DNA from 3 places in the Acidovorax sp. 107 genome. Region 3 is predicted to be linked to each of the others. Evidence: predicted binding sites of a transcription regulator. Region 3 holds the regulator's gene; each other region holds the start of a gene.
What was found. Region 3 encodes LexA, which represses DNA repair genes until DNA is damaged. Its sites were predicted from a motif close to ACTGTATNNNNATACAGT; they were not measured.

Region 1 (6,594 bases), 2.8 Mb from region 3:
GGGGGCTGGCGTGGCCCAGGTCGGTCAGGACACCCAGGTGTGCGGCGCCGTCAGAGCAGCGCAGCTGCAGGGGCTCGCGGGCATCGTGCGGCACGGTGAACGGGCGTGCTTCGAAGGCGCCCATGTCGATCGCTTCCATGTCGTGCGCCACCCGCAGCAGGCCGCCCAAGTCCGGCGCGCCTATGGCCGCGTAGGTGCCTTCGCTCATCCACACGGGAATGCGAAAACGCAGCGCCAGAGTCTGGGCGCAGCCGATGTGGTCGGAGTGTTCGTGGGTGATGAAGAGGGCGTCCAGGTCTTCCACCTGCAACTGCGCTTGTGCCAGACGGGCTTGCAACTGCCGGATGCCGAGCCCGCAATCGATCAGGAGGCGGCGCACCTGGCCGCCACTGCGGCCTTCGACGACCGTGGCATTGCCGGTGCTGCCGCTGCCCAGGTTCTTGAATCGAAGCATGGCGGGCGAAAGAAGTAGTGTGGACGGCCCAAAAAACCAGAGCCACCGTCCGCCAGAAGGCAGAGGGGGCTCTCGAGGTGGGTGGCGGCCTTTCGGCCTGCGCCGCTTATTTCAGATCGTCAGCAATCACGCGCACGATGCGCTCGGCATTGGCCGAGGTCTCGGGGGCGCCGGCTTCGTTGAGCACCGACACGGTGGTTGCTTCACCCTGGCTGCGCACCACGATGCGGTACTTGAGCGGAGGCGTTGCGGACGTGGAGCTGAACAGCTTGCTGAAGAAGCCGGGCTCTTTCTTCTCGGTGTCCGGAGCCACGTAGCGCACGAAGTACGTGCCCTCATTGCGGTTGCGGTCTTCCACCGTGAAGCCTGTGCGGTCCAGGGCCAAGCCCACACGGCGCCATGCGCGGTCAAAACCTTCGTCCAGCTGCACCACCGGCACGTTGTTCACGGTGGCCATGCGGGCTGCCTGGGCACGCGGTGCGGGGGCTGCGGCGACAGCCTTGGACTGCTCCTGGCTCACGCCCAGCTTGACCATGAGGCGGCGCAGGAATTCGGTTTCGAGTTCCGGGTCGGAGGGGCGGGGCTGCCAGACGGTGCTGTCCTTGGTGACGTTGCCGTAGACCTCGATCATCCCGCGGTGGGTGATGTAGATCTCGGTGCCGCCATTGGCAGTGCGCTCCAGCCGGGTGCGGAACTTGTCCCGTTCGCCAGTCGAGTACAGGGACTCCATCAGCTTGCCGATGGTGGAACGGATGAAATCCTGGGGCAGTTTGGCGCGGTTCTCCGCCCAATCGGTTTCCATGATGCCGACATTGGCTTCGGACTGGGCCAGCGTGAAGCCGCTTTCCTGCCAGAAGTCGCGCACGGGCTCCCACAGCTTGTCGGCGGGGCGGTTGACCACCAGCCAGCGCTGGCTGCCGTCTCGCTCGATCCGCACGTCGCCCAGCGACAGGGCAGCCGCGTTGGCGTTGCCCGACGGCTGCGCGGCCTGGCCTGCCTGCATGGCAGCGGCAGACACCGAGCCACCCGGCATGGCGTAGCGCGTGTCGCGTGACAGCTGGGTGAGGTCCGGGGGTACTTCCAGTGACGAGCCCTTGGCGGCGCTCTTGTAGTCGATCTTGTCGCCCTCCAGAATGCTGGTGGAGCAGGCGGACAGGGCCATGGCAAGGGCCAGCAGGCTCAGGCGGGTGGTAGCAGCTTTCACGCGGAAATCCTTGGGAAGTGTCTCTGAGAGCGGGCGCAAGCCCGGATTAGATCAGGCCGCTGTTGCGCAGTGCCGACTCGACCACAGCCTCATTGCTGCTGGCCAGGGGCGTCATGGGCAGGCGCATGGTGCCACCACACAGGCCCATGCGGGCCATGGCCCACTTGACCGGGATGGGGTTGGCTTCGACGAACAGGTGCTTGTGCACAGGCATCAGCTTGAATTGGATTTCCATGGCCCGGCGCGCGTCGCCCGCCAGGGCGGCCACACACAGCTCGTGCATCAGGCGCGGGGCCACGTTGGCCGTCACGCTGATGTTGCCGTGGCCACCACACAGCATCAGGGCCACGGCGGTCGGGTCGTCGCCCGAGTACACGCCAAAGCCCTTGGGCACGTCGCGGATGAGCCACTGGGCGCGCTCGATGTTGCCGGTGGCTTCCTTGATGCCAATGATCCCGGGCACCTGGGCCAGGCGCAGCACGGTGTCGTGCTGCATATCGGCCACCGAGCGGCCGGGCACGTTGTAGAGCACGATGGGCAGGTCGCCCGTGGCTTCGGCAATGGCCTTGAAGTGCTGGTACTGGCCTTCTTGGGTGGGCTTGTTGTAGTAGGGCACAACCTGCAGCTGGCTGTCGGCCCCCACGCCGCGCGCGAACTTGGCCAGTTCGATGGCCTCGGCGGTGGAGTTGGCGCCGCAGCCGGCCATGATGGGCACGCGCTTGGCGGCCTGTTCCACGGCCACGCGGATGATCTCGCAGTGTTCTTCCACGTTCACCGTGGGGGACTCGCCCGTGGTGCCCACCACGCCGATGCAATCGGTGCCTTCGGCGATATGCCAGTCGATCAGTTTGCGCAGGGTGGGGTAGTCCACGCTACCGTCCTCATGCATGGGGGTGACGAGGGCGACGATGCTGCCGGTGAGTGGCACGGAAGAAGAAGTCATGTCCGCAGTGGTAAACGGTAAAAGGGCATTCTAACTAGCCCCGACGGGCAAAAGATGTCGTGAGGGTCCGCCCGCCTGCGGGAGTTCCCGTACGGCCGTGATGCGTTGCACGAAACGCGCGGGTTCGTCGATGAAGCCGTTCTCATAGGCCACCACACTCAGATCCTGGCATGCCTGCAGCAGCTCACCAGGGGCCAGCAAGAACTCCGCTCGCGCGGGGCGCCCCACGGTTTCGTTGCCCTGGGCAAAGGTCTCGTAGACCAGCACCCCACCCGGCGCCACACTGGCGACGATGGTGGGCAGCAGCGGGCGCCACAGGTAGTTGGTGACGACCACGCCGCCAAACTGGCGACCTCCCAGGGGCCAGGGGCCGTTTTCGATGTCGGCCTGCACCATCTCGCCCAGGCCTTCGCAGGCGGCAATGGCCTCGGCCGACCGGTCCACGCCCACCACGGCGTGCCCCAACGCGCGCAGATAGCGCAGGTGGCGGCCCGCACCGCAGGCCACGTCCAGCACGGTACCGTGGGGGGCGATCAGGTGGCTCCAGCGCCGCACCCATTCCGAAGGGGCTTCTGTACCGTGCATGAGACTATAAAAATGATAGCTGCCAGCACATGATTTACTAGCGCTTGCAGCCAAAAACGCTTGAAAATACCGCCAAGGGTGTCAAAAACACGCCCACATCTGGTCGGCCAGCATCACCATGAATTCGGGCACGGTGTAAAAGCCGAATACCACCAGGCACAGGAGCACCGCCATGGCCCCGCCCAGCCAGCGCAGGGCGCGCGGCACGGGTTTCTGGGGTGGTAGCTGGTGGTTCATGCTGGGTTCAGGCGGGTTGTGGGCTGCTGCGCGTGATCGGGCTTTCCTTGACGGGCAGGTTCACCAGCCCGGCAAAAATACCCAGACCAATAGCGATGTACCAGACGATATCGTAGCTGCCGGTGGCGTCATACAGATAGCCGCCCAGCCAGACGCCCAGGAAGCTGCCGATCTGGTGGCTGAAGAACACAAAGCCGCCCAGCATCGACAAATGCTGCACGCCAAAGATCTGGGCAATGGTGGCGTTGGTGGGCGGCACGGTGGACAGCCACAGCGCGCCCATCACCGCCGAGAACACATACACCGACAGCGGCGACAGCGGCACCAGCAAGAAGATGCTGATCGCCACCGCGCGGGCAAAGTAGATGAAGGCGAGGATGTGGCGCTTGGGCATGCGCTGGCCCAGCGTGCCGGCGATGTAGGTGCCGAACACATTGAACAGCCCGATCAGCGCCAGCGCATAGCTGGCCACCTGGGGCGACAGGCCGTGGTCCTTGAGGTAGCTGGGCATGTGCACGCCAATGAACACCACCTGGAACCCGCACACAAAATAGCCCGCCATCAGCAGATTGAAACTGGGGTAGCGGAAGGCCTCGCCCAGCGCCTGTGTAATGGTCTGGTCGCGCTTTACCGGGGCTGCGCCCTTGAAGCCCGGCTCCCGCAGGCCAAAGGCCAGCGGCACGATCAGCAGCACCGCCATCGACAGCGCCAGCAGGGCCTGCTGCCAGCCCAGCCCGGCAATCAGCCAGCCCTCGACCGGCACCATCAGAAACTGCCCGAACGAGCCCGCTGCCGCTGCCACGCCCATGGCCCAAGAGCGTTTCTCCGGCGCAATCTGCCGCCCCAGCACGCCATAGATCACGGCATAGGTGGTGCCCGCCTGGGCCGCGCCAATCAGCACGCCGGCCGTCAGTGCAAATAACGTGGGCGTGGGCGACAGGGCCATGCCCGCCAGGCCCAAAGCATATAAAACCGCACCACCGAGCAGAACGCGGAAGGCCCCAAACCGGTCGGCCGCCATGCCCGCAAAGATCCCGATCACGCCCCAGGACAGGTTCTGGATGGCAATGGCCAGGGCGAACGACTGGCGCGTCCAGCCCATCTCCTGGGTGATGGGGAGCAACCACAGCCCGAACCCGTGGCGGGTGCCCATGGACAGGGTCACGATGGCCGCGCCGCAGGCCAGCACCTGGAACATGGATAGTTTGGGAGGATTCATATGCATGCGCAGGAATGTAGCCAGATTGTGTGAAACGCGCTGATACACCCGCGACCAATACAGTTGCCACCAGGGTCGCGAGAGGACTGTCTTTTTATCCAGCCCCGGGGCGGTGGCCGCACTACAATCCGCCGCTATGTCTGCCAAACCGTCTTCTGCTTCTGCCAGCGAATATTCCGAAGGTTCGATCCGCGTGCTCAAGGGCCTGGAGCCCGTCAAGCAGCGCCCGGGCATGTACACCCGCACCGACAACCCCCTGCACATCATCCAGGAGGTGCTGGACAACGCCGCCGACGAGGCGCTGGCGGGGTACGGCAAGAAGATCCGCGTCACGCTGCACGCTGATGGCTCTGTCAGTGTGGAAGACGACGGCCGGGGCATCCCCTTTGGCCTGCACCCGGAAGAAAACGCGCCGGTGATCGAGCTGGTCTTCACCCGCCTGCACGCGGGCGGCAAGTTCGACAAGGGCAAGGGCGGGGCCTACAGCTTCTCAGGCGGCCTGCATGGCGTGGGCGTGTCGGTCACCAACGCGTTGGCCACCCGGCTTGAAGCCACCAGCTACCGCGAGGGCAAGGTGGCGCGCCTGGTGTTTGCGGCCGGTGATGTGGTCGAGCCCCTGGTGGCCCGGCCGCTGGAGGCGGGCGAGCGCAAGCAGGGCACCTCGGTGCGCGTGTGGCCCGACGCCAAGTACTTTGAATCCAGTGCCCTGCCCATGGGCGAGCTGACCCACCTGCTGCGCAGCAAGGCCGTGCTCATGCCCGGCGTGACGGTGCAGCTGGTCAACGAGAAAACCCGCGACACACAAACTTGGCAGTACAAGGGCGGCCTGCGCGACTACCTGATGCAGACGCTCAACGGCGACCCGGTGATCCCGTTGTTTGAGGGCGAGGGCTTTGCCGACAGCGGGAACGAGAGCTTCGCTGAGGGCGAAGGCGCATCGTGGGCCGTGGCGTTCACCGAAGACGGCCAGCCCATGCGCGAAAGCTACGTCAACCTGATCCCCACCAGCGCTGGCGGCACGCACGAAAGCGGCCTGCGCGACGGCCTGTTCAACGCGGTCAAGAGCTTCATCGAACTGCACAGCCTGTTGCCCAAGGGCGTCAAGCTGCTGCCCGAGGACGTGTTTGCGCGCGCCAGCTACGTGCTGTCGGCCAAGGTGCTGGACCCGCAGTTCCAGGGTCAGATCAAGGAGCGCCTGAACTCGCGCGACGCGGTGCGCCTGGTCAGCGGCTTTGTGCGTCCTGCGCTGGAGCTGTGGCTGAACCAGCATGTTGAATACGGCAAGAAGCTGGCCGAGCTGGCCATTAAGGCCGCGCAGACCCGCCAGAAGGCGGGCCAGAAGGTTGAGAAGCGCAAGGGCTCCGGCGTGGCCGTGCTGCCCGGCAAGCTCACCGACTGCGAAAGCCGCGACATCGCCCACAACGAAGTGTTCCTGGTCGAAGGCGACTCGGCCGGCGGCAGCGCCAAGATGGGCCGCGATAAGGAAAGCCAGGCCATCCTGCCGCTGCGCGGTAAGGTGCTCAACACCTGGGAGGTGGAGCGAGACCGTCTGTTTGCCAACAACGAAATCCACGACATCTCGGTGGCGATTGGCGTGGACCCGCATGGCCCCAACGACACGCCGGACCTGAGCGGTCTGCGCTACGGCAAGATCTGCATCCTGTCAGATGCCGACGTGGACGGCTCGCACATCCAGGTGCTGCTGCTCACGCTGTTCTTCCGCCACTTTCCCAAGCTCATCGAGACCGGTCACATCTACGTGGCACGCCCTCCGCTGTTCCGTGTGGACGTGCCCGCGCGTGGCAAGAAGCCTGCGGCCAAGATGTATGCGCTGGACGATGGCGAGCTCACCGCCATCCTCGACAAATGCGCCAAGGACGGCGTGGCGCGCGAAAAGTGCCAGATCAGCCGCTTCAAGGGCCTGGGCGAGATGAACGCCGAACAGCTGTGGG
Region 2 (6,594 bases), 1.1 Mb from region 3:
TGATGGCGCTGCTGGTGCCGCCCATGCCCCGGCGCGTGAGGGCGCGCACGCGGGCTTCCAGCTCCTGCAGGCTGAAGGGCTTGGCCATGTAGTCGTCGGCGCCAAAGTCCAGGCCCTTCACGCGCTCTTCCACGCTGTCGGCGGCGGTGAGGATGAGCACTGGCAGGGCGGAGCCCCGGCCGCGCAGTTTTTTGAGCACTTCCAGCCCATGCATCTTGGGCAGGCCCAGGTCCAGGATGAGCAGATCGAACTCGTTGTTGGTCATCAGCGCCGCGTCGGCCTCGCTGCCGCTGGCGACATGGTCCACCACGGCGCCCGAGGCCCGCAGCGTGCGCAGCAGGCCATCGGCCAGCACCTGGTCGTCTTCGGCAATGAGGATGCGCATGCGGGTGTCTCCTGGTGGGTGGCAGCGGTCTGGCGCCGCGCCTGTGCGCCGATTTTAGGCGGCGCCGCGCGTCGCTGCGCCGAGAAAACGGCGCCCGTTGCGCGCGCAGCGCCCAGGTCCGGGGCTGTCAGCGCGGGTCGTGCGCCAGCAGCTTGTGCACCAGGGCTTGCAGGTCGGCCTGTAGGCGGGCCATGCCCTCGGGGTGCTGGGCGAGTGTGGTCTCGTCCATGTAGAGCTTGCGGTTGATCTCGACCTGGATGCTGTGGCGGTGCTGCGCGGGGTTGCCGTACCGGCGCACCAGCTCCACGCCCTTGTAGGGGTGGTTGTATTCGACGCTGTAGCCGCACGCGCGCAGGTGCTCGCAGATCAACGCCGACAGCGCCGGGCTGGCCGTGGTGCCGTCGCGGTCGCCGATCACAAAGTCGGCATGCTCCAGCCCCGGAAACTCGGTGGCAAAGCGCCCGGCCACGGCGGGCATGGAGTGGCAGTTGAGGTGGATGCTGTAGCCATGGCGCGCATGGGCGGCGTCAATGGCCTGGGCCACGGCGGCGTGGTAGGGGCGCCAGCAGCGGTCGATGCGCGCGCGCACCTCGGCCACCGTGAGCGGGCGCTGGTAGATGGGCTCGCCCTGGTCGGTGAACTTCCAGATCAGCCCCTTGCCCAGGCGCACCTTGCTGAGCACCTTGGAGTCAGTGGAGATGGGATCGGGCCAGTCCCCGTTGAGCAAGCTGGTGTCCAGCTCGGTGGTATCGCGGTTGGCGTCCAGGTAGATGCGGGGGAAGTGGGCCTCGACCCAGGCCACGCCGAGCGCGGGGGCAAAGGCGTAGATCTTCTCGACGTGCGTGTCTTCGGCCCGGCGCAGCGTAGCCAGGTCGAGGGCGGAGCCAAAGTCGTCGGGGTACCGGGTGCCGCTGTGGGGAGAGTCGAGCACCAGCGGGGTGCTGCCGGGCACCGCAGTGACAGTGGCGGTGGAGGGTTGAGTGGCAAGCCCCGGGGAGCCGGTGACGCCGGGCTGGGCTTGCTGGAAGCGGTGGTGGATCAGTTTCAAGGCTGCATGCATAGGCAGAGTGTGCGCAAAGGAGGGCGGCTGGCCTAGCCGCCCAGACCGGGATGTGACTATGGTTATCCCTGAGACCTTGAGCAGGCCCGGGAAGCAGGCTGGCCTGCGTCGTCTCACCATCCCAGCTGTGGCCGTCCCCGGGCCCAGGGCCCGGGGGGAATCAGGTCAGTCGAGCACCACCTTGGCGTAGGCCGCCACGCGCTTCATCTTGTCGATCTCGCTGGCGATCTGGGCCGTGAAATCCTTGGGTGTGGTGCCCGAGGGGTAGAGGCCCTGGCCTGCCAGTCGCTCGCGCACAGCGGGCTCCTTCAGGGCCTGGGCGACGGCCTGCTGGATGCGGTCTGCGGCCGCAGCAGGCGTGCCCGCCGGGGCCACCAGGCCAAACCATGAAGGCTCGTTGGCTTGCTTGTAGCCCAGCTCTGCGTAGGTGGGCACATCGGGCAGCACGTCCAGGCGTTCGGGCCACGACACCGCCAGCGCCTTGAGCTTGCCCGATTTGACGTGCGGGAGCGACGAAGCCACCTGGTCGAAGTACACCGCCACCTGGCCCGCGAGCACGTCGTTGATGGCCGGGCCTGCACCACGGTAGGGGATGTGCACCATGGAGGTGCCCGTGCTGCTCTTGAACAACTCGCCCCACATGTGGCCGATGGTGCCGTTGCCGGGGGTGGCGTAGGACACCTTGCCGGGGTTGGCCTTGAGGTATTTCACCAGCTCCGCAAAGTCCTTGACGGGCACCACGGCCGGGTTGATCACGATGACGCCCGGGGCCTTGACGATCTCGGTCACGCCAATGAAGTCCTTGGTCGGGTGGTAGGGCAGCTTGGTGTACACGGCGGGGTTCACGCCATGGGTGGACAGCGTGGCCACGCCCAGGGTGAGGCCGTCTGCCGGCGCGCGGGCGACTTCGGCCATGCCGATGGAGCCGCCTGCGCCGCCCCGGTTTTCCAGCACCACGGGCTGCTTGAGGATGCGCGCCAGCGACTCTTGCAGGCTGCGGGCCGTGATGTCCGTGGCGCCCCCGGGTGGGAACGGAACGATGATGCGCAGGGGCTTGCCCTCTTGCGCCAAAGACATTCCGGGAGCGAAAGATACGGCGGCCAGCGCTGAGAGCAGATGACGGCGTTGCATGGGCATTTCTCCTGTGAGTTGCATTGAGATTAAAGGATTCAATGCGCTCTACCAAGCAATGGATATGCCTGATAACATTCCTATTTGGAATGATTTGATTACTTACTATGTCATCCCTTCGCCGCCTTTCTCCACCCCTTCACCTGCTGCGGGCGTTTTCCACGGTGACGCGGTTCGGCGGGGTGTCCCGCGCGGCAGAGGCCTTGCACCTCACCCAAAGTGCGGTCAGCAAGCAGATCAAGGAGCTGGAGACCTGGGTGGGCGTGCCGCTGTTCGAGCGCAGCCGCAAGCGCCTGGCGCTGACCCCGGCCGGCGAGCGCTACGAAAAGGCGGTGCGTGGCGTGCTGGCGCAGCTGGAGGCGGCCACGCTGGAGCTGATCACCAGCGATGACGGCGGCGGTGCGCTGCACCTGTCCAGCCTGCCCACGTTTGCGGCCAAGTGGCTCATCCCGCGCCTGCCCCAGTTCCAGCAGCAGCACCCGCAAATCACGCTGCACTTTGTGCCCTATGTGCACAGCTATGACTTCACCCGGCCCGAGCTGGACTGCGCCATCCTGTTCGGCGACGGCCACTGGCCCGGCGCGCACGCCCACCACATCACGGGCAACGAGGTGGCGCTGATCGCCCCCCGCACCAAGGTGGCCGACTGGCCCATCCACACCCCACGCGATGTGGCCCGCTACATCCTGCTGCGCCATGTGACCGTGCCGGAAGGCTGGCTGCGCTGGAGTGAGACGCACGGGGTGGAAGGGCTCATCGATCCGCTGGCAGGACCGCAGTTCGACCAGTTCCAGACCATGATCCGCGCCGTGATGGCGGGCATGGGCCTGGCGCTGGTGCCGCGCTGCTTGGTGCAGGACGAAATCACGGCGGGTCTGGTGCGCGAGCCCCTGCCCGATGCCGACCTGCGCGGCGGCTACCGGAGCGATGTGGGCTACTGGTTCTGTTACCCCGAAGGCCGCACGCAGCTGCACGCGCTGCAGTGCTTCAAGGAATGGTTGCTGGCGTGCGCCGAGCCGATGGGGGCTCAGACACCCGTATCTCCGCCCGCATAGGCTTCCAGCCCGATCGCCACCACGGTGGCCACGTCATGGCCCACCTCGGCGCGGAACTCCGCCTCGGCCTGCGCCACTGCATCCTGGAACGCTTGCAGCCACGCCAGGCCAGTGGGCGTGAAGCACACGCGCCGCGCCCGCGCATCCAGCGGGTCTGGCTGACGTGTGACCAGGCCCCAGGCCTCGCACTGGTCCACCAGGTTGGCCATGGCCTGCTTGGTCATGCCCGCGCGCTGGGCCAGGTCGGTCAGCCGGTCGCCCTGCAAGGCCAGGTGCCGCGTGATGTGCACATGGGCGGCCGTCACCTGGTCGCGCGCTGCCAAGTTGGACAGCGCCAGCGGCACCTCCACATTGCGCGCCATGAGCTGCAGCACCCGCGCGTCGAAGCGGCGCAGGGCGCTGCCCATCAGGCGGCCCAGGTGGGTTTGGCGCCAGCGGTCATCCGCTCCCGGGACGGATGTGGCGGCAGGAGAAAAATCGGCCATGCGATATTGTCAGACAAACTGACTAAAAATCGCTTTATTTGGATTTCATTGCTCGCATAAACTACTGTTCAAGCATCCAGCCTGTGATTAACCGCAGAGCGATGCAAGCATCCAACCTGTTGTTTTTCAAGGAGTTTCTCATGGACGTCGCAGTCAAAGGCACCAACCCCGCATTGCCCGTGAACACCGAAAAGGCCAAAGCCCTGGCCGCCGCGCTCGCCCAGATCGAGAAGCAGTTTGGCAAGGGCACGATCATGCGCCTGGGTGAAGGCGAGGTGATCGAGGACATCCAGGTGGTCTCCACTGGCTCCCTGGGCCTGGACATTGCCCTGGGCGTGGGCGGCCTGCCGCGCGGCCGCGTGGTCGAGATCTACGGACCGGAGTCGTCGGGCAAGACCACGCTCACGCTGCAGGTGGTGGCCGAGATGCAAAAGCAGGGCGGCACCTGCGCGTTTGTCGATGCCGAGCACGCCCTCGACGTGCAATATGCCCAGAAGCTGGGCGTGCAGCTGTCCGACCTGCTCATCAGCCAGCCCGACACGGGTGAGCAAGCGCTCGAAATCGTGGACAGCCTGGTGCGCTCAGGCGCCGTGGACCTGATCATCGTGGACTCGGTGGCAGCCCTCACACCCAAGGCCGAAATCGAAGGCGAGATGGGCGATGCCCTGCCCGGCCTGCAGGCCCGCCTGATGAGCCAGGCGCTGCGCAAGCTGACCGCCACGATCAAGAAGACCAACTGCATGGTCATCTTCATCAACCAGATCCGCATGAAGATCGGCGTGATGTTCGGCTCGCCCGAAACGACGACTGGCGGCAATGCGCTCAAGTTCTACGCTTCCGTGCGCCTGGATATCCGCCGCACCGGCACCATCAAGAAGGGCGACGAAGCCATCGGCAACGAAACCAAGGTCAAGGTGGTCAAAAACAAGGTGAGCCCGCCTTTCAAGACGGCCGAGTTCGACATCCTGTTCGGCGAAGGCATCAGCCGCGAAGGCGAGATCATCGACATGGGCGTGACGGCCAAGATCGTGGAAAAGAGCGGTGCCTGGTACGCCTACAACGGCGAGAAGATTGGCCAGGGCCGTGACAACGCCCGCGAGTTTTTGCGTGAAAACCCCGACCTGGCCCGCGAGATCGAGAACAAGGTGCGCGAAGGGCTGGGCATTGCGCTGTTGCCTGGCGCACTGCAGGCTCCAGCAGCGGCTACCGACGAGTGATTTCCGGTTTTTGAAGCCAAATAGCCTGCAGGCGCACATTCCATATGCGCCTGTAGCTATTGAAAATATAGCGTTTGGTCAGCCATGGGATTCACTGCGCTCTCGCTCAAAGGCCGTGCACTGCGGCTGCTGAGCCAGCGCGAACATTCGCGGGCTGAGCTGCGGCGCAAGCTCAGCCCCCATGTGCAAGAGGGCGAAGACCTGGACGCCGTGCTGGACGACCTGCAGGCCCGGGACTTCATCAGCGAGGCGCGGGTCGTGGAGTCGGTGCTGAACCGGCGCGCCGGCCGCCTGGGTGCATCGCGCATCCGGCAGGAGTTGCAATCCAAGGGGTTGGGCGCCGAGGCCGTGCAGCAGGCCGTGGCCCAACTGCAGGGCAGCGAACTGGAGCGTGCCCGCGAGGTGTGGCGCCGCAAGTTTGGCGAGCCCGCAAGCGACCCCCAAACCCGCGCCAAGCAGATGCGGTTTCTGCTGGTGCGGGGGTTCTCAGGCGACGTGGCGCGGCGCGCCGTACAGGGCGCCGGTGATTCCGACGAGGGGTGAGCGCACTGCTGACCTGCGGGGCCTTTTCCTCATCTTCTCAAGGGCTCGGGTGTGCTTACACACCCAGCATCAATTGCAGGTTCTGCACGGCGGCGCCGCTGGCGCCTTTGCCCAGGTTGTCCAGGCGCGCAATGACCACGGCTTGCCGGTACTGCTCGTTGGCAAACACGCGCAGCTCCAGCTTGTTGGTGTCGGTCAGCGTGTCGGCCGCCAGCTTCAAATCATCGGTGGGCGGCAGCACACTCACCCACTGCTCGGGCGTGTTGGTGCGGCTGTAGTGGCTGGCCAGCACGTCGTGCAGGTCGCTGGCCTTGGGGGCGCCGGGCAGCAGGTCCAGGTGCAGCGGCAATTGCACCAGCATGCCCTGGCGGAAGTTGCCCACGGCAGGGATGAACACCGGGCGGCGTGTGAGCCCGGTGTAGCGCAGGATCTCGGGAATGTGCTTGTGCGACAGGCCCAGTGCGTAGGCCTCATACGGCGCGGCGGTGCCTGCCTCGTAGGCTTCGATCATGGTGCGTCCGCCGCCGGAGTAGCCCGACACCGAGGGCAGGCTCAAAGGGTAGTCCGCAGGGACCATGCCCGCATCGACCAGCGGGCGCAGCATGGCAATGGCACCGGTGGCATAGCAGCCGGGGTTGGACACACGGCTGGCGTCGCGCACCGCCTGTGTCTGCGCTGCCGCGAGTTCTGGAAACCCGTACACCCAGCCATCGGCCGT
Region 3 (6,594 bases):
CGCGGCCCCAGACGCGTACGTTCATGCCAAACGCACGACCGTAACCCGCTACCAGTTGCCCGATGCGACCATAGCCCCAAATGCCCAGGGTTTTCCCCCGCAACACGCTGCCGAGCCCGAAGTTGGCGGGCATGGACGCGGTCTTGAGGCCGGACTGCTGCCACGCGCCATGTTTGAGGTTGGAGATGTACTGGGGCAGGCGGCGCATGGAGGCCATCACCAGGGCCCAGGTCAGCTCGGCAGGGGCTACGGGGGAGCCAACCCCTTCTGCCACGGCAATACCCCGCTCGGTGCATGCAGTCACATCAATGTGGCTGCCAATCTTGCCGGTTTGGGCAATGAGCTTGAGCCGCGGTAGTTTTTCGACCAATTGGCGTGTGATCTGGGTTCGTTCCCGGATCAGCACAATGATGTCGGCATCTTTGAGCCGCACCGAGAGCTGCCCCAGCCCCTTGACCGTGTTGGTGTAAACCTTGGCGGTGTACGTGTCGAGCCGGGAGGCGCAGTGCAGTTTGCGCACTGCATCCTGGTAATCGTCGAGGATCACAATATTCATCCCGACATTGTGCCTTGGCAGGAGCACAGGAATGCCCCCTACGCCTCACTGGGCACATCAAAGCCTGCGGTTTTTAGTGACTGAGTGCTGCACGAATGTTGAAGCGGCAATCACGGCACTGCAGGTGTGGCGCAGAGTGGGTCGTAAGAGCGACAGCGGGTGAGGTCCGCTGTAATGCAGTCTCACGCTGCGGGCCCGTTATTGCAGGCCCGTGGGTACGCTGGTGCCCAACGCTTGCGAACCGACACTTTGCGCGAACCTGCCGCAGATACCAAGCTGCGTCCTCACGCCGCGTATCAGGCTCGGAGCGTCTCGGAGGCAGCCAAACGGTCCAACTCTGCGCAGACGTCCGCCATGCGGCCTGCAATCACCAGGCGACCCGAGCCTGTGTCAGAGGCCCGGCGCAGCACCCTGGGGGCCTTGGGGGCGCAGGTGTCTGTGCCTAAGCACGCCAAAAAGGCTTGCCGCTTGCTGCCATGCGCGTGTGCTGGCAGAAAAGACCGGTGAGCGGTGGGGCCGGCGGGGCCCTCCGGTGCCCGTACAGGAGGCCTTGCGGTAAAAGGCCAGTTACCGCGCAATGGGCGCTGTCCTGGGGGCTCCGTGGAGTTGTTGGGTGGCGTTGCAGAGGTTGCATGGCTGCGACAGGCCATTGCCATCAGCGCACCGGTATTGGCGCCTGCCAGGTCTCCTGGCTCTGCCGACAAGTTCTGCCGGACTTTGGCCGTACGCGTCGGGTTCGCAAACAGCTGTTTCAGGCTGCGCAGAGGGTTCTGCACTGAAGAAAGGGTGAACAAAGCAATTCCCATGTGAAAACTCCGAAAGTCGGGGGTTGGACATAGGCAGGATTGCGACGTGGTTGTATGCCAAAGCACCTGAAAACAGCGCGAATCGATCCCCCGGCAGAGCAGCGAGCTGCTCCGCCGGTGCATCAATCAAGTCTTGCTTGAGAGGCCTTGGCGTTCAACGGGACCTGCACCGCAGGGCTGATGTACCGACCACGATGATCTGTACGTCAAACGCCCGCCACCCACGGTGTGGCCCTGTGGATATGTGCTACATGAGCATGGTGTTGCGGATAAGTCCCACTGCCAAGCCTTCAATTTCGAAGGGTTCGCCAGGCTGCACCACGATCACTGGATAGTCGGGGTTCTCGGGCAGTAATTCGATGGCAGTCGCTGTGCGGCGCAGTCGCTTGACGGTGACATCGTCACCCAGGCGGGCCACGATGATCTGGCCGTTGCGAGCCTCACGGGTGGACTGCACCGCGAGCAAGTCCCCGTCCATGATGCCGACGTCGCGCATGGACATTCCACGCACCTTGAGCAGGTAATCGGGCTTGTGCTGGAAGAGGCTGTTCTCCACGCTGTAGGTCTGGTCCACGTGTTCCTGCGCGAGAATGGGTGACCCCGCTGCCACCCGTCCTACCAGGGGCAAGACCAGCTGCGACAGGCCCGGGATGGGCAGGCTGAACTGGTTGCCACGTGCGGCGTTGATGGAGCGTACCGTGTCGCCACGCAGGCGGATGCCCCGCGATGTGCCGCTGACCAGTTCGATCACGCCTTTGCGGGCCAGGGCCTGCAGGTGTTCTTCAGCCGCATTGGCCGATTTGAAACCCAGCTCGGCCGCGATTTCTGCGCGGGTGGGGGGCGCGCCGGTGCGTGCGATGGCGGTCTGGATGAGGTCCAGAATCTGCTGCTGGCGGGCGGTGAGTTTGGGGTTGTCGAGCATGGTGGTTTCCGGTGCAGACGGTTACAGTGATGGACAACTGTTTTTTAATCCAGTAACTGTATTTTTCACCAGTTTTTCGGAGTACGCAAGTGAGTGGGCAAAAAATTGTGGTTTTGGGCACGGGGGGCACGATTGCTGGTACCTCGGCACAGGCGGGGGACAACATCGGCTACACCGCTGCGCAGGTAGGGGTGGAGCAACTGCTGAATGCGGTGCCCGGCTTGCAGGCGCTGGCAGACGGCGGCTTGGTGGCAGAGCAAGTGGCCCAGATCGACAGCAAGGACATGGATTGCGAGGTTTGGCGCACATTGGCACTGCGATGCGCCCACCATCTGAACGACCCGGAGGTGCGGGGTGTGGTCATCACCCACGGCACGGACACCCTGGAAGAGACGGCCTGGTTTTTGCACGAAGTGCTGGATGCGCGCAAACCCGTGGTGCTGACCTGCGCCATGCGGCCCGCCACCGCCCTGACCCCCGATGGTCCCCAGAACCTGCTGGACGCGGTGGCCGTAGCGCTGGCACCGGGGTCGATGGGTGTGCTGGCAGTTGCTGCGGGTGATGTGCATGGCGCTCGCCATGTGCAAAAAGTGCATCCCTATCGCGTCAATGCTTTCGGCTCCGGGGAGGCTGGCGCTTTGGGCTGGGTCGAAGAGGGAACCGTTCGTTGGGCATTCAATGGGCCCGTAGTGCTTGAAAATCAAGCCTATGGCGCTATGAATAGTGTAGTAAATGCTGCTGCCTGGCCCTGGGTGGAAGTGATCATGAACCATGCAGGTGCGTCGGGCAGGGCGGTGGACGCCCTTGTGCGCGAGGGGGTGCAGGGCTTGGTGGTGGCCTGCACTGGCAATGGCACGATTCGCCATGATCTGGAGGCGGCCTTGCTGCGTGCACAGACCGCTGGGGTGCGGGTGGTGCGCTCGACCCGCTGCGCCGAGGGGCAGGTGCTGCCCAAGCCCGGAGACGCGCTGCCTGCCTCGCAAGGTCTGTCACCCGTCAAGGCGCGGGTTGCCTTGATCCTTGATTTGCTGCGGATGGATTGAGCAGGAAGGGTTGCGCACCGTGTTCACTGCCCTCAAGACTTACGCCTGGGCTTACCCCGCGCTCGAAGTCGTACACATCGTGGGCATTGCGCTGTTGCTCGGCAATCTCGTTGTGTTGGAGTTGAGGGTGTTTGGGCGCGGTGCGGCCTTGCCGGTCAAAGAACTGGCCCGGCTGAGCTTGAGTCTGGCGCTGTGCGGCTTTGGGCTGGCGGCGGCGTCGGGTCTGTTGATGTTTGCCACCCAACCCATGGAGTTGATCAGCAACCGGGCCTTTATCTGGAAGATGCTGTTGTTAATGCTTGCGGGCTGCAATGCGGCGTGGTTTCATGCACGCGGTTCGCTCACGCGCCTGGATGGTTTGTCGCGTTGGCAAATGCTGGCCTCCATGCTGGTGTGGCTGGCGGTGGTGGCCTGTGGCCGCTGGATCGCGTACGTTTGACATTTGCCCCTTTGTTCATCAGGAGCCTGTATGAGCCTGCAACGCCGCCATGTGCTGATCGCCGCGAGTGCCTTGCCTTTGGGGGTGCATGCACACCATGGCTGGAGCAGCTTTGATGCAGATCGGCCGCTGTATCTGGAGGGCACCGTGAGCAAGGTACGCTGGCAGAACCCGCATGCGGAGCTGGAGCTGGAGCTATCCGCCGCGCTCCAATTGCCTGCAGACCTTGCGCAGCGAGCAGTGCCCGCTCAGACTGCGCCCGTGGATGGGCGTGCGTTGCTGGCCAAGACTGTGCTGCCCACCCGCAAGGACCGCGTCTGGGAGATCGAGCTAGCGCCCCTGACCCGCCTGCAGGCCTGGCAGGTGCCGGAGATCAAGCCGGGCGCTGCGCTGTCCGTTGTTGGGTTTACCTCGCGGGATGAGAAGGGTGCGGCGGTGCTGCTCGCCGAGTACCTGTTTGTGGGCAGCAAGGCCTATGGCTTGCGCTCCAGTCCTGCCTGAGCGGGGCAGGGTAGTCGGCGTGGCGGCTGCGTTCGCGCCTGCCCTGGGGCACGACGCTGGCGGCACTGTTTCCGCCCTTTATTGATTCACCATGAAAAAAGCGACACCCCGGTGTGGAGCGTCGCTTGATGGGCATTGCCCGCCCGAGTCTGCGTCAGGCGGCTGGCGTGTGGCTCAATCGATCAGCTGGCCAGCGCCTGCAGCGCGCGCGCGGTGATCTCGTCCACGCTGCCCGTGCCACTGATGGCGCGGTACTTGGGCGCTGCGGCGGGTTCGGCTTGGGCCCAGCTGCTGTAGTAGTCCACCAGGGGACGCGTCTGGTCGCTATAGACCTGCAGGCGCTTCTTGACGGTTTCTTCCTTGTCGTCCTCGCGCTGGATCAGCTCTTCGCCCGTGATGTCGTCCTTGCCTTCGACCTTGGGGGGGTTGAACTTGACGTGGTAGGTGCGGCCACTGGCGGGGTGCGAGCGGCGGCCGCTCATGCGTTCGATGATGGCGTCAAAGGGTACGTCGATTTCGAGCACGTAGTCGAGCTTGACGCCTGCCGCCTTCATGGCGTCGGCCTGGGGGATGGTGCGGGGGAAGCCGTCGAAGAGGAAGCCCTTGGCGCAGTCGGGCTGCGTGATGCGTTCCTTGACCAGACCGATGATGATGTCGTCACTGACCAGGGCGCCCGAATCCATCACGGCCTTGGCCTGCAGGCCCAGGGGAGTGCCGGCCTTGACGGCGGCACGCAGCATGTCGCCGGTGGAGATTTGCGGGATGCCGTACTTCTGGCAGATGAACGTGGCTTGCGTGCCCTTTCCGGCGCCAGGCGCGCCCAACAGAATCAGTCTCATGGATGTCCTCGAAGGTTAGAAATCGGGTGGCGCCGCTGGCGGGGACGTTCGAAGGGCGCCTGAAGCCGTTCTGTGCGCCCGGGATGCGGTGCTCTCGTTACAGTTGAGGATAGCATGTGACCGCCTTGCGCTGACTTACAGGGGTGACCGTTTCTAGGTCGGCGCCCCCACCTGGCCGCCAGGCGTCCCCCCATGCGTGCAAAGCGCGCCCCAAGTGCGCACCGCCAAGAGCCTGAGAACGATCAGCAGAGCAGTGCGCGCACCCGTTCCAGGTCCTCAGGCGTGTCCACGCCCGGGCCCGGCGCCACGTCCGCCACGTGCACGGCAATGCGGTGACCGTGCCAGAGTGCGCGAAGCTGTTCCAGCGCCTCGACTGCCTCGGTCGGTGCGGGCGCCAGTTGCGGAAACTGCCGGAGGAACCCGGCGCGATAGCTGTAGATGCCCACATGCCGCAGCGGCGCAAAACCTTGCAGCGCCGCCACACCGGGCTGGGCGGCCTGCGCCGCGCCTTGCCACCAGGCCGTGCCCGCGTGGTCGCGCCCAAAAGGGATGGGTGCACGGCTGAAGTAGTGGGCCAGACCCCGGGCGTCCAGCACCACCTTCACCACATTGGGGTTGGTGTAGTCGGCCAAGGACGCGATGGCATGGGCGGCGGTGCCCATGCTGGCTTCGGGGCGTTGGCCTTCGCGGTCTTGCAGCAAAGCGGCCACGTCGTTGATGAGCGCGGGGTCTATCAGCGGCTCGTCGCCTTGCACGTTGACCACGATGTCGTCGCCGTCCAGCCCCAGTTGCACGCACGCTTCGGCCAGCCGGTCGCTGCCGCTGGCATGGTCGGCCCGGGTCATGACAGCGTGTACGCCATGGGCCGCGCAGGCTTGCAGGATACGGGCGTCGTCCGCAGCTACCACCACGCGGGTTGCGCCGCTCTGTGCGGCACGTTGGGCCACGCGCACCACCATGGGCAGGCCGGCAATGTCGGCCAGCGGCTTGTCCGGCAGGCGGCTCGATGCCATGCGGGCCGGGATCAGCACCGTGAAGGGGCTTGCGGTGGCAGCGTGGGCGTTCACCGCTCCAGTTCCTCGTCGGTCAGCGTGCGGGCTTCGTTCTCCAGCAGCACCGGGATTCCATCGCGCACCGGGTAGGCCAGGCGCGCGCTGCGCGAGATGAGTTCCTGCGCCTCGCGGTCGTAAGTCAGGGGGCCCTTGGTGACGGGGCAGACCAGCAGTTCAAGCAGTTTCGGGTCCATGGGGAGGGGCTTTCCGGGGGGATTCGTTCAGGCAGGGGGCGATGATAGCGGCGGCTTTGCGGTCTCGGCTCCAGGGACGAGCTGGGCCAACCAGCCATTCAGCGCGTCAAAAAAGGAAGGTGCCAGCCTTACGGCCAACGGCACAGCCAGTGCGTCCGGGTGATGGCCCCAGAGCTTCACGGCGTCTTTTTCAGTGCAAACAAGCTGCAAGTGCTGGTCGGATTTACGCCGCCAGCTATCAA

Region 1: C8C99_RS22410 (DNA topoisomerase IV subunit B) is a predicted target of LexA. The motif match lies at 4,728-4,745, and genes of this name have one in related genera.
Region 2: recA (recombinase RecA) is a predicted target of LexA. The motif match lies at 4,180-4,197, and genes of this name have one in related genera.

Annotation. Positions count from the first base shown of each region.
Region 1 is NZ_QBTZ01000001.1:4,796,587-4,803,180, forward strand. Features, by position in the region: gene C8C99_RS22385 (MBL fold metallo-hydrolase) at 1-454, opposite strand, end outside; gene bamC (outer membrane protein assembly factor BamC) at 561-1,658, opposite strand; gene dapA (4-hydroxy-tetrahydrodipicolinate synthase) at 1,705-2,601, opposite strand; gene C8C99_RS22400 (bifunctional 2-polyprenyl-6-hydroxyphenol methylase/3-demethylubiquinol 3-O-methyltransferase UbiG) at 2,632-3,186, opposite strand; gene C8C99_RS23980 (hypothetical protein) at 3,268-3,423, opposite strand; gene C8C99_RS22405 (MFS transporter) at 3,431-4,648, opposite strand; gene C8C99_RS22410 (DNA topoisomerase IV subunit B) at 4,779-6,594, shown strand, end outside.
Region 2 is NZ_QBTZ01000001.1:3,052,442-3,059,035, reverse strand. Features, by position in the region: gene C8C99_RS14315 (response regulator transcription factor) at 1-385, opposite strand, end outside; gene C8C99_RS14310 (N-formylglutamate amidohydrolase) at 513-1,445, opposite strand; gene C8C99_RS14305 (tripartite tricarboxylate transporter substrate binding protein BugE) at 1,611-2,576, opposite strand; gene C8C99_RS14300 (LysR substrate-binding domain-containing protein) at 2,684-3,631, shown strand; gene C8C99_RS14295 (MarR family winged helix-turn-helix transcriptional regulator) at 3,604-4,116, opposite strand; gene recA (recombinase RecA) at 4,257-5,333, shown strand; gene recX (recombination regulator RecX) at 5,418-5,876, shown strand; gene argC (N-acetyl-gamma-glutamyl-phosphate reductase) at 5,932-6,594, opposite strand, start outside.
Region 3 is NZ_QBTZ01000001.1:2,000,939-2,007,532, reverse strand. Features, by position in the region: gene C8C99_RS09485 (D-2-hydroxyacid dehydrogenase family protein) at 1-556, opposite strand, end outside; gene lexA (transcriptional repressor LexA) at 1,610-2,284, opposite strand; gene C8C99_RS09475 (asparaginase) at 2,374-3,327, shown strand; gene C8C99_RS09470 (hypothetical protein) at 3,347-3,766, shown strand; gene C8C99_RS09465 (DUF6152 family protein) at 3,797-4,267, shown strand; gene adk (adenylate kinase) at 4,450-5,106, opposite strand; gene kdsB (3-deoxy-manno-octulosonate cytidylyltransferase) at 5,349-6,173, opposite strand; gene C8C99_RS09450 (Trm112 family protein) at 6,170-6,352, opposite strand; gene lpxK (tetraacyldisaccharide 4'-kinase) at 6,380-6,594, opposite strand, start outside.